DNA from 4 places in the Vibrio azureus genome. Region 1 is predicted to be linked to each of the others. Evidence: predicted binding sites of a transcription regulator. Region 1 holds the regulator's gene; each other region holds the start of a gene.
The links. The regulator PurR, encoded in region 1, represses purine synthesis genes. The targets are predictions, from matches to a motif close to TNANGNAAACGTTTNCNTNA.
Positions count from the first base shown of each region.

Region 1 (3,379 bases):
CTGCTTGCCATCGGCAACCCCGCTACCTTCCACTTAAAAAGGTGGTTAAGGCCGGAAGCTTTGCGTCCCATTCTTTCAAATGGTTTGCCCTGTGCGTGACAATTTTGAGGATACTTTGTATCTTGAATTAACATCACAATGTAAATAAAGAAATGTGATACTGGTTCAGTTAATATGCTTATTTTTATGAGTGTATATGCTTATTTTAGGTTTGTTGTATAATGGGCAATTTATTTTCTCGGCGTATGATTTGTTGTGGAAGTCATTGATATTAATTGTTTTGTCTATATTAACCACTTTGCTTAGAAATAAAGAAAATATAACCGACGTGAATGTTTGGGTTTGCACATTAGCGCCTGATTGAAACAGTATCAGTGCCTGTTTGAAATATATACTCAAGCACATGAAGTTACTTGGACATAAAATGTTAACGGCTGAGTCAATTTTGATGGAGGCTATTTTAGCAAGCAAGCAAGCAAGCAAGATAGGGGGAGGTTGTACCCAAGCATCTTGAGAACACTTGGGTATAGGTGAAGCTATAGATTTTTCAGATTCTTGACGGTGCTCCGCACGACAATCTCTGGTTGCATTTCGAATACGCGTTTTTCGTGTTCTTTATCTTTGATGCGTTCCAAAAGAATTTCAAAGGCGTTTTTGCCTACTCGGCGTTTGGGTTGGTGAATGGTCGTTAGGGGTGGAGAGAAGTATTCCGCCAATTCAATATTGTCATAACCAATAATGGAAATGTCATCAGGTATTTTATAGCCGTTTTGTTGAAGGCGACTCATTAAGCCTAATGCCATAGTGTCATTGAAGCAGAAAACAGCCGTTGGTCGGTTCTTCATTGCTGTAATTTTATCCGCAGCTAAAACGGCGGTATCACATTCGAAGTTACCTTCAATCATCCATTCGCTGTTTACTGCTAGGTTAGCTTCCACCATGGCACGGTTGAAGCCTGCAATGCGCTCTTTACACGCCGCTTTATCAAAGTGACCACTTAGACAGGCAATATCAGTATGACCATTATCGATAAGGAATTTTGTCGCTATGTAGCCACCTTCTTCGGAGTTATCTATGATTTTATCAGCTTGTGAGCTTTCTGGGCCCCAATCCATAACAACTTTTGGAATGTCAGGGTGACGATCGAGCATTTCTTTTAGCTCTTCGGTCAAATCAGAACACATGACTAAAATCCCATCAACACGCTTTTCAGCAAGCATACGGATATAGTCGCGTTGCTTTTCATAGATGCCCCCAGTATTACAAAGAATCAAAGTGTATCCTTGGCGATAGCAATAACTTTCAACACCGTCAATGACTTCTGAGAAAAACAGGTTGGTTGATTGAGTGACAAGCATACCAATAGTACGTGTAGTGTTACACTTCAAACTACGAGCTACCGCACTTGGCGCATAGTTGAGAGACTCAACGGCTTTCATCACTTTCTCTTGGGTTGCTTCTGCAACGAAACGTGTTTTATTGATTACATGAGAAACTGTGGTCGTAGAAACGCCTGCTAAACGAGCTACGTCTTTGATTGTGGCCATAAATGAAATCCTGTATCGGGCTATCCATCTTCGAAAAACGTTCTAGCGATAAGCAATAATAGTCGTTGGCTATCTAAACCACAGAAAAGTAATGGAACTGCTCCCTCTCGTCTGCTTGTTTAGCGCTCTGTCTAGGATTGAGTCGCACCATCTATTGGTGACTGATTATCTGTTTGTTTTATAAAGAGTAAAGATTCGTTAGACGAATGGATAAAAACAAAAACCGCTTATTAGTCGCGGTTTACTTATACTTAATCGATTGCGCTCACATTTTAGACGTGTGTCAGTGCGCTGGCAATATTTTCAGCGATGAATTTGCATGGATTAAGTCATAATTTAATCTGCTTAACGTGATTTTGCTATCAAGTTAACGGTGAATGTGTGAACAAATAGGAGCTTAAATGAATAAGCTCCATAAAATAATTACTAATTATTCACCAATAAGGTAGGTGCTGTCTAGTTTACAGAATGAAATGAGTAATTGAGAAATACTGCTATAGAAGCCAAATTCATCAAATTTCTGACATTTAGCATCAAATTGCGGCAACCAACTTAATAAATGTTGTTGAATAAAGTCATTTTGCTCTGAAAATGCTTGTTCTATTTTCTGCTCGCATGTTTCTTCATTGGTGCGGATTATCATATTGCCGAGAAAATCAAGCTCAATGGCAAGGTGGTCAGCTGGCTCATTTAAGTTTTTATCGACTTCAACACCAAAATCAGCCATCAGTTTTTCGATATTTTCTGTAGGTTTATCATTAAGTAAACCGGACTCACCGATATACATTGAAGCATAAGGGAGTGCACCATACTTCTCTGTTTTTAGGAAAAGATCGCAAAAGTCAGCAGCCAGTTCAAGTTGGGCATCTTCGCGTTCCTGTAGGCGGTTTAGTGCATCGACAACACGAGAAATATGGGAGTGGAGTAATGCATTGTCACCAAGGCCTGCTAAAAAACCTCGTATTTCGACATCTTGATAAGCGTCGAGTTCTTTTTGGGTTAACTCTTTGGCAAAGAGGCTCGAGAACCACCAATAGATCTCCGCACGTTTTTCATTGAAAGCTTTGAGGTCTTGCATGTTATTACTCCTAAATGATTTCATGTGAATTGTATACTTAACTTTCTGTGAGGTTCTATATCCCAAATCAAAGTTCAGATGAAGAAAAAGTGGTATGCCCTTCAGTTTTACATCGCGATTTAGGTGTCTGACCAAGCGTCTTGAAATCATTGAGGTATAAATGTTGTGCTTTTGAAGGTGATGTTTTAAGAAAATGTACTGATAAATAATGAAAATTAGTGGCTTTCTTTGCCACTGATAAACCTAAGAGATGGTTTATATTCAACACTTTTAGCAGAATCCAAGGTATAAGGGATGCCAATAGGATCGTGATTTTTTATATTTTAAGTGATTTATGACTAGAAGTGTTACGGAATATGAATAGAATAGACACTTGAAAATAATAAAAACAGAAGTGGTGTACATGAACTATCACGTATTAGTCGTAGAAGATGATGTTGTAACTCGCAGCAAATTAACGGGTTATTTCCAAAATGAAGGCTACAAGGTAAGTGAAGCGGCAAGTGGCGCAGAAATGCGCGAAGTGCTTCAAGATGGTGACGTTGACCTGATTATGTTAGACATTAATTTGCCTGGTGAAGATGGTCTTATGTTGACCCGTGAATTACGCAGTCAATCCGATATTGGTATTGTTCTGGTAACGGGGCGCACGGATAGTATTGATAAGATTGTTGGACTCGAAATGGGTGCGGACGATTACGTTACAAAACCAGTTGAGCTTAGAGAACTTTTAGTTCGAGTTAAAAACTTGTTA
Region 1 covers NZ_CP018616.1:1,091,487-1,094,865, forward strand. Annotated here, with positions in the region: cyclic di-GMP riboswitch class I at 10-99, opposite strand; gene purR (HTH-type transcriptional repressor PurR) at 537-1,547, opposite strand; gene torD (molecular chaperone TorD) at 1,978-2,625, opposite strand; gene torR (two-component system response regulator TorR) at 3,029-3,379, shown strand, end outside.

Region 2 (3,379 bases), 1.2 Mb from region 1:
TCGTCGATAATGCTCAAATGGAAGAGTAATTCTAAGGAGCTCAGACACGAAGTACTCTTTGCGCTAAGTACTCTTTACGCTAAGTAACCCCGTGTAAAAGTATGAGCTTCACAGAAACAACAAAAAAGGCTTGGTCGTTTCGCACCAAGCCTTTTTTATACCCAAGTGACTTCAAGATGCTTGGGTATATTCTCTGTAATTAAAGTACTAAAAGTTAATTGGAGTACCGAAAAGTTATAGAGTACCGAAGATCTTATCGCCCGCATCCCCAAGGCCAGGAACGATGTAGCCTTTGTCGTTAAGCTTCTCATCAATCGCAGCAGTGTAAACTTCAACATCTGGATGCGCTTTTTCAAGAGCCTCAAGGCCTTCTGGTGCAGCCACAAGCACCAAGACTTTGATTGCTTGACAACCTTTCTCTTTTAACAAGTCAATCGTCGCAATCATTGAGCCGCCTGTCGCCAGCATTGGATCGACGACAAGAGCAATACGCTCATCGATATTTGATGCAAGCTTGTTAAAATAAGGGACTGGCTCAAGAGTCTCTTCGTCACGGTAGATGCCCACAACACTAATACGAGCACTTGGCATATGCTCAAGCACGCCATCCATCATACCTAGACCTGCACGCAAAATTGGCACTACAGTAACTTTTTTACCCTTAATTTGATCCACTTCTACAGGACCATTCCAACCGTCAATGGTTACTTTTTCCGTTTCAAAGTCCGCAGTCGCTTCGTAAGTGAGTAGGCTACCGACTTCTGTCGCTAACTCACGAAAACGTTTTGTGCTGATATCACCTTCTCGCATTAGACCAATTTTGTGTTTTACTAGAGGGTGTTTCACTTCAACAACTTTCATTTCCATCTCCGGCTTAGTTGGCAGTATTTAAATAAACCTTCAGATTATACATGATTTCCTAATTAATATCATGAGTCACTGCAAAAGAAAAAAACCAACGCAAACGTTTGCTATATGTATTTAAGCACTGTTAGAATAGCGCCGATTTCATATCCAACATTACAAATCGAGGACTTCCCAGTGAGTGGTAATAACTCTTCTCTTAGCTATAAAGATGCCGGTGTTGACATTGATGCAGGCAATGCACTTGTCGATCGTATTAAAGGTGCTGTCAAACGCACACGTCGTCCAGAAGTCATGGGTGGAATCGGTGGCTTTGGTGCCCTTTGTGAATTACCGACTAAATACAAACAACCCGTTTTGGTATCAGGGACAGATGGAGTCGGTACCAAACTGCGCCTAGCGCTGGATATGAACAAACACGACACGATCGGTGTTGATCTAGTAGCCATGTGCGTCAATGATCTTATCGTGCAAGGTGCAGAGCCTTTATTCTTCCTCGACTACTACGCTACGGGTAAATTAGACGTAGACACCGCTGCGGATGTGGTTTCGGGTATCGCTGATGGTTGTGTTCAAGCTGGCTGTGCACTTATCGGTGGAGAGACGGCTGAAATGCCAGGTATGTATGAGGGCGAAGATTATGATGTCGCAGGATTCTGTGTAGGTGTTGTAGAAAAAGAAAACATCATCGACGGAACCAAAGTATCAGCGGGCGACGCTTTGATTGCCGTAGGTTCAAGTGGCCCACACTCTAACGGTTATTCACTGATCCGCAAGATCCTCGAAGTCTCAGGTGCAGACAAAAATGAAGAACTTGCAGGACGAACCATTGGTGAACACTTACTAGAACCGACAAAAATTTACATCAAGTCTGCTCTAAAAATGATTGAACAACACGATATCCATGCGATTTCTCATATCACTGGTGGCGGATTCTGGGAAAACATTCCACGTGTTCTACCTGAGGGAACCAAAGCTGTCATCAATGGTAACAGCTGGGAATGGCCAATCATCTTCAAATGGCTACAAGAAAAAGGCAATGTAACCACGCATGAAATGTATCGTACATTCAACTGTGGCGTTGGCCTTATCGTTGCTCTACCTAAAGAACAAGCTGATACCGCAGTTGCTCTGCTTCAAGAAGAAGGCGAAAATGCATGGGTAATTGGTGAAGTTGCCAACGCACAAGCAAATGAAGAGCAAGTTGAGATCCAATAATACTTCTTTGAGAAGCCCTCTCTCTGGGGGCTTTTTTCATCAACTTAAGTCAATCATTGGTTATTAGAGACATGCCAAAAAGTCGTTGAGGGTATCCACTTTCAACTTTGGCGCTGGAATAACTCCTACTCTACTCATCGTCATCTTTAATCATGAATTCGCACCAATTATAATAACCCGCAGACTCAACATCATGAAAAAAATTGTCGTCCTTATTTCTGGTAGTGGCAGTAACTTGCAAGCCATTTTAGACGCTTGTCAAAGCTCTATACCAAACGCCCAAGTCTCCGCTGTTTTCTCCAATAAGTCTGACGCATACGGACTTGAAAGAGCAAAACAATCTGGCGCCGACAGCCACTTTATTGATCCCAAGCAGTTTAACAATCGTGAAGACTTTGATACCGAACTGATGAAACAGATTGATACTTATCAACCCGATGTGGTTGTTTTAGCTGGCTATATGCGAATCTTAAGCCAGCCATTTGTTGCGCATTACTCGGGTAAAATGATCAATATTCACCCCTCTTTATTGCCAAAATATCCCGGACTCAATACTCATCAACGAGCCATTGATGCGAAGGACAAAGAACATGGCGTCAGTGTGCATTTTGTAACTGAAGAACTCGATGGCGGCCCTGTCATTCTTCAAGCGAAAGTGCCTATTTTTGCTGACGATGATATTGCTTCCTTAAGCGCACGTGTTCAGACACAAGAGCATCAAATCTACCCTCTTGTGGTTAAATGGTTAGTCGATGAGCGATTAATAATGAAAGACGGTAAAGCTTGTCTAGACAATGCTGAGTTAGGCGCCAACGGTTACGCTGCAGAGGCAGAATAATCTTTAATATTATTGAATTCATACCTCCCAAGGCGAGTTAAATGATTCGCCTTATCTTTATTCTCTCCCTAAACTTTCACATATACTCGAGCAACCTCGCTCTGAATCAAGCATCTTGAAGTCACTTGGGTATATCACCCCAAAAAATCAAATCAAGCTTTCAAATTAATTGAGGCATTACAGAGCAATATCAGTCAGGAACACTACTATATTTCAAGTTACAATGCTTAAAAATAAATAAAGGAGATAAGTAATGCCTATTAGTAAGTTATTAGATAGTGAGATTGAGTATTCCATCCATGAGGGCCTCATTAGTACGATTTCTATATTTCAAGGTTCAGCTCCAATCGAGAAAATCAAGCAAAGAATATTGACAATATTACAGTTAAACCCGTGGATCGGGGCTAGATTAATTCATAATGGAAACGAGCAGCTGGCCTTCAAAACTCCAGAAAGTAT
Region 2 covers NZ_CP018616.1:2,256,210-2,259,588, forward strand. Annotated here, with positions in the region: gene BS333_RS10250 (uracil-xanthine permease family protein) at 1-29, shown strand, start outside; gene upp (uracil phosphoribosyltransferase) at 235-861, opposite strand; gene purM (phosphoribosylformylglycinamidine cyclo-ligase) at 1,042-2,082, shown strand; gene purN (phosphoribosylglycinamide formyltransferase) at 2,276-2,920, shown strand; gene BS333_RS10270 (hypothetical protein) at 3,174-3,379, shown strand, end outside.
Region 2: the regulator PurR is predicted to act here: its motif matches at 957-976, upstream of purM (phosphoribosylformylglycinamidine cyclo-ligase).

Region 3 (3,379 bases), 930 kb from region 1:
GACAGGCTTTTTCTCTGAGTATTGGCCAAAGAGATTAGCCTGTTGCAGAGATTTAAAATCAATCGAATCTTTATCACCGCCGACCGATGCTGCAGTAGCTTGTGGCTGCCATGGTGTAATATCCGAACTTTGCGGCACCACTAACCAGACGAGGCTACCCAATGACCAGCCAGCAACGGCAATGAAAAGGCCAGCCAAAGCACCACTCACCTTGCTTTGAATCACATGGTGATTGGACTTGATTTGAGTCAGTAGAGGGCTGCTTGATAATCCTGCCTTCAGCTCTAAGCGCTTCACTTAATCCGTTCCCTTATTCATATATCACTCAGCTTTAACTTAATTATAAGTAAGTATTATCCACTTTATGTCGTTATAATTGCGATAAAGTTGTAAGAAAAGTCTCTTTCTACAAAGAGCAGTGAACTATATCACAAATTTATATCAGAGCCCTTTTCTTGTGCTGTTTTTGTTACCCCCCTTGAAAAAAAACCTTTCAGCACCACCTAAAGTAAAATCAGTCACTTTTGCTCTCATATCGGGCGCAAATTAGATAACGTAAAATCCTATGAGTTCCATAAATTGTGCCGTAAGGCTAGATAAATGGCTATGGGCTGCCAGATTCTATAAAACCCGCTCCATTGCTCGTAATATGGTTGATGGGGGTAAAGTCCACTATAATGGTCAGCGAAGCAAACCGAGTAAAATCGTTGAGCTCGGTGCAGAAATTCGCCTGCGCCAAGGTAATGAAGAAAAAACGGTGATCATCGAAATCATTTCAGATCAACGTCGTGGAGCACCGATTGCTCAAACTCTGTATCGCGAAACAGAGTCGAGTATCAAGCTCCGAGAAGAGCACGCGGCCCAACGTAAGCTCAATGCTCACAACCCAAGTCCTGAACGTCGTCCAGATAAAAAACAACGCAGAGACATCATTCGATTCAAACATCAATAATCGCCGGAATGACTAACGAGGAAAGCACTCAATGGCAAATAACGTTTTAAACCGCTACCTATTCGAAGATCTTTCTGTACGTGGTGAGTTAGTACAGCTGGATGAAGCATACCAACGCATTATCTCCAGTAAAGAGTATCCGGCTGCTTTACAAAAATTACTCGGTGAACTGCTCGTTTCCACCACACTCTTAACGGCAACGCTAAAGTTTGAAGGCTCGATTACTATCCAACTGCAAGGTGATGGTCCTGTTTCTTTAGCGGTCATCAACGGTGACCATGATCAAAAGATTCGTGGTGTTGCTCGTTGGGAAGGTGACATTGCGGATAACGCAACCTTACATGAGATGATGGGTAAAGGTTACCTTGTGATCACCATTGAACCTAAAAAAGGTGAACGCTACCAAGGGGTTGTTGGCTTAGAGGGAGACACTCTTGCAGAGGTAATTGAAGGCTACTTCGCTAACTCTGAACAATTAAAGACTCGACTGTGGATTCGTACTGGTGAATATCAAGGCAAACCACACGCCGCAGGCATGATGATCCAGATTATGCCAGATGGTACCGGCGCACCTGAAGATTTTGAACATCTAGAGCAGCTTACTGATACCGTGAAAAGCGAAGAGTTGTTTAGCTTGCCAGCAAATGAACTGCTTTACCGTCTCTACAACCAAGATACGGTACGTTTGTACGATCCGCAACCTGTTGAATTCCACTGTGGCTGCTCACGTGAGCGAAGTGGTGCAGCGATCATCACAGTGGATAAAACCGAAGTCTATGAGATTATTGCTGAAGAGGGCTCCATCTCTCTGCACTGTGATTACTGCGGCACAACCTATCAATTCGATGAAGCAGAAGTCACAGCACTGTATAATCAAGCCACACCAGACGATAAGACAGTGCATTAATTATTTTAAATTAAAAAGCCTGTAATTTACCTTTCAAAGTGCCAGATCATACTGGCACTTTTTGTGACATCCTCCTCTTATTACTCTCTCAGAACGTAATAAAACAACCACTTAATTTTAGAAAATTAATAATCAATTTTACCTAGCGCAAAGGTTTGCGCCCACGATAAACTATTCATACCAGACGTGACGATCTTTAAAAGACATACTATAAACAAGGTTATGTTTTGAGCAACATCCCTGTTTTTTGCTTATTTCGTTGCTAGCATGGTGAGCAGAAAAAAATTAAAAAACATTATAAAATCCCTACAAAATCCTAATTAAGGAGCACCTATGACCGTTATGGAACATACAAAGGCTGCAACAATCGATTTAACCCAACATGGACTGCATAACGTCAAAGAGGTTATTCGTAACCCAAGCTACGAGATGCTATTTGAAGAAGAGACACGTCCTGAGCTTGAAGGTTATGAACGTGGTATCGTCACAGAACTTGGCGCTGTCGCCGTGGATACTGGGATATTTACCGGCCGCTCACCAAAAGATAAATACATCGTCAAAGATGCCACAACCCAAGAGCACATGTGGTGGACATCTGATAGCGTAAAAAACGATAACAAACCTATCGATCAAAACGTATGGCAAGAGCTAAAAACCCTGGTAACAAACCAATTATCAGGCAAACGACTGTTTGTCATTGACGGCTACTGTGGTGCTAACCCAGACAGCCGCTTGAGTATCCGTGTGATTACGGAAGTCGCTTGGCAAGCACATTTCGTGAAAAACATGTTCATCCGCCCAACTGAAGAAGAGTTGGCGACGTTTGAGCCTGATTTTGTTGTCATGAACGGAGCAAAGTGCACCAATGATAAGTGGCAAGAGCAAGGTTTAAATTCAGAAAACTTTACTGTATTTAACCTAACCGAGCGCATGCAGCTCATCGGTGGTACTTGGTACGGCGGTGAAATGAAAAAAGGCATGTTCGCAATGATGAACTACTTCCTGCCACTTCAAGACATTGCCTCGATGCACTGTAGTGCGAATATGGGTCAAGAAGGCGATGTCGCGATCTTCTTCGGTCTGTCTGGCACGGGTAAAACAACCTTATCTACCGATCCTAAACGTGCTTTGATTGGTGATGATGAGCATGGTTGGGACGACGACGGCGTATTCAATTTTGAAGGCGGCTGTTACGCTAAAACCATCAAGCTTTCTAAAGAAGCAGAACCTGATATCTACAACGCAATCCGTCGCGATGCACTGCTAGAAAACGTCACGGTTCTTAGCGATGGCTCTATCGATTTTGATGATGGCTCTAAAACAGAAAACACACGTGTGTCTTACCCACTTAACCACATCGAAAACATCGTTAAGCCAGTCTCGAAAGGCGGTCATGCTAACAAAGTGATCTTCCTATCAGCAGATGCATTTGGCGTACTTCCTCCTGTGTCTAAGCTGACGCCGGAGCAAACCAAGTACCACTTCCTATCAGGTTTTACGGCTAAGTTAGCAGGAACAGA
Region 3 covers NZ_CP018616.1:160,740-164,118, reverse strand. Annotated here, with positions in the region: gene gspC (type II secretion system protein GspC) at 1-297, opposite strand, end outside; gene hslR (ribosome-associated heat shock protein Hsp15) at 566-952, shown strand; gene hslO (Hsp33 family molecular chaperone HslO) at 984-1,859, shown strand; gene pckA (phosphoenolpyruvate carboxykinase (ATP)) at 2,193-3,379, shown strand, end outside.
Region 3: the regulator PurR is predicted to act here: its motif matches at 2,003-2,022, upstream of pckA (phosphoenolpyruvate carboxykinase (ATP)).

Region 4 (3,379 bases), 430 kb from region 1:
ATACGGTGCGCGTTCACGTTTACAGATCGCTTCAAACGCCGCCATATTTTCTGGAGCAACAGCCAAAACGTAACGCTCTTGCGATTCATTACACCAAATTTCTAGTGGGCTCATACCCGGCTCATCATTCGGTACATCACGCAACTGGAACTTACCACCACGCTCACCATCATCGACAAGCTCAGGTAGGGCATTCGAAATACCACCCGCACCGACATCGTGAATAAACGCAATCGGGTTCTCTTCACCCAATTGCCAACAACGGTCGATGACTTCCTGACAGCGACGCTCCATTTCTGGGTTCTCACGTTGTACAGAAGCGAAGTCGAGATCTTCCGCTGACTGACCCGATGCCATTGAAGAAGCAGCACCACCGCCAAGGCCGATGTTCATCGCTGGGCCACCAAGGACAATTAAGCTTGCACCAACAGGGATCTCTTTTTTCTGTACGTGCTCATCACGGATGTTACCCATACCACCAGCGATCATAATTGGCTTATGGTAACCACGCACTTCTTCACCTGCGTGAGACGTCACTTTTTCTTCGTAAGTACGGAAGTAACCCAAAAGATTCGGGCGACCAAATTCGTTGTTGAAAGCCGCCCCACCAAGCGGACCTTCTAGCATAATGTCGAGAGCATTAACGATACGGCCTGGCTTACCAAAGTCGGATTCCCATGGCTGTTCAAAACCTGGAATACGCAAGTTAGAGGTCGTAAAGCCAACCAGACCTGCTTTAGGTTTACCGCCTATACCTGTTGCGCCTTCATCACGAATCTCACCACCAGAGCCTGTTGAAGCACCTGGCCACGGAGAAATCGCGGTTGGGTGGTTGTGCGTTTCTACCTTCATCAAGATATGAGCATCTTCGTGATGGTAGTGATACTGACGTGTTTTTGGATCTGGGAAGAAACGACCAACTTTTGAACCCGTCATCACTGCCGCGTTATCTTTATAAGCAGACAACACATGATCTGGTGTGGTTTCAAACGTATTCTTGATCATCTTGAACAAAGACTTAGGTTGATCAACCCCATCAATGGTCCAATCGGCATTAAAAATTTTATGACGACAGTGCTCAGAGTTCGCCTGTGCAAACATCATCAATTCAATATCATTAGGGTTACGGCCCAGTTTGGTAAAGCTTTCCACTAGGTAATCAATTTCATCTTCAGCTAACGCTAAACCAAGGGAAACGTTTGCTTCTTCAAGCGCAAGACGACCACCAGCTAAGATATCAACGTGTGCCACTGGTGCAGGCTCAGCAACAGTAAATAAAGCCGCAGCCGATTCTAGGTCGGTAAACACCACTTCCATCATACGATCATGAACGAGCGTTTTTAGAGTCTCAAGTTGAGCGTTAGACAATGGGGTAGAAGTTGTAATATAGAAAGCCGTACCACGTTCAAGGCGCTTAATCTTATCTAAGCCACAGTTAATTGCGATATCGGTAGATTTAGAAGACCAAGGGGAAATAGTGCCAGGGCGAGGCGTAACAAGCAGAAGAGTTCCTTGAGGTTCATGCTCTTCGATAGTAGGACCGTAAGTCAGCAGCTTTTCCAGTTTTTCTAACTGCTGGGCATCAAGATCAGATTTCAGATCGGCAAAGTGCATAAACTCGGCATAAATGTCGGTTACAGGTAGGTCTTGTTCACGACAAAGTTCCAATAGTTTGTTAACACGAAACTCGGACAGAGCTGGGGAGCCACGCAAAATTCTCATGAGCTTAGGTCTCTTATGCAATTGATTAAGGTAAAATTGGAATAAACTCAAACATTTAAATTAGAAAAATTCGAAGTTATACCGATTCAACCTCTGGTTGCGAGCGCATTATATAGCAATTGTTTTTGTGATGTAACACCAAAAGCAACCGTTTGCGTCTTTTTTTATCGAATTTGAATTTATCACTCAAATGATGATAATTCACACAAACTGACATAATCTCAGTTTGATTCACTTTGCCCGTCTTGTGTGCTTTGATATAAAGGCAGTCAGATATTTTTGAGATAGACCAAATCAATGCAAAAAAGCCCATTACACCGATTCAAGCGAAGTGCCCTACTGTTTCTAAGCGTATTGCTTCTCTCCGCTTGTCAGATCGAATCTGAACCCAAAAGTGAGTTGGAACGAATTCAAGCTCGCGGCGTTCTGCGTGTGGGGACGTTAAACAACCAGTTGTCATATTATATTGGCCCAGATGGTCTTGCCGGTTTGGACTATGAACTTGCACGTCAATTTGCTAAACAGCTCGGGGTTAAGCTAGAGATCAAACCCGCTTTTCGTCAGGCCGATCTTTTCCCTGCATTGAACAAAGGCGAAATTGATATTATTGCAACAGGTCTTAATCAAACATCTCAGGCAGTAAAACGCTTCCGTCCTGCTCCTGCCTATTATTACGTCAGCCAACAAGTGGTATATAAAAAAGGCCAACGTCGCCCAAGGGACATCAAACAGCTGATCGACAACCTAAATGCGCATAATAAAAAAGTCGACGAAGGTAAAGCCCCCGCCGAGCAAGCCGTGTTTCAAATTGTTGAACAATCTCAATTTGTGCCCACTTTAAGCGGATTACAAAAAGATTTTCCTGAGCTGAAATATGAGATTGTCAGTGATGCAGATAATCGTGATTTACTCAAAGATGTAGCGAACGGCGATCTGCGTTTCACCGTTGCAGATTCCGTAGAATTGTCGCTTGCTCAGCGTCTCTACCCCGATTTAGCTCTAGCTTTTGAACTCACAGAAGACCAACCCGTTTCTTGGTTTACCCGCCGCTCCGAGGATGAAAGCTTGTACGCTATGCTGATCGAATTTTTCGGTGGCATTCAGCAATCGGGAGAACTTGCGACACTGGAAGAAAAATACATTGGCCACATTGAAAGCTTTGATTATGTCGATACACGTGCTTTCATTCGCGCGCTAGATAACAAGTTACCTAAGTGGTCCCCACTGTTCCAAAAATACAGTGAAGAATTCGATTGGCGTTTAATTGCGGCTCTGGCTTACCAAGAGTCTCATTGGGATCCAAAAGCAAAATCACCGACAGGTGTGCGCGGTATGATGATGCTAACCCTACCCACAGCCAAAAGCGTTGGGGTGACCGATCGATTGGATCCAGAACAAGCGATTCGTGGTGGCGTTGAGTACCTGCGCCGCATCGTGGCTCGTGTCCCTGACTCGATTAATCAACATGAAAAAATTTGGTTTGCTCTGGCTTCGTACAATATTGGCTATGGGCACATGATGGATGCCAGACGCTTGACGAAGTCTCAAGGAGGCGATCCTAATGCTTGGGCTGACGTCAAAGAACGCTTGCCACTCCTTCGTCAGAAACGCTATTACAGCCAAACACGTTATGGCTATGCGCGTGGGGATGAAGCGC
Region 4 covers NZ_CP018616.1:660,076-663,454, reverse strand. Annotated here, with positions in the region: gene purL (phosphoribosylformylglycinamidine synthase) at 1-1,722, opposite strand, end outside; gene mltF (membrane-bound lytic murein transglycosylase MltF) at 2,020-3,379, shown strand, end outside.
Region 4: the regulator PurR is predicted to act here: its motif matches at 1,863-1,882, upstream of purL (phosphoribosylformylglycinamidine synthase).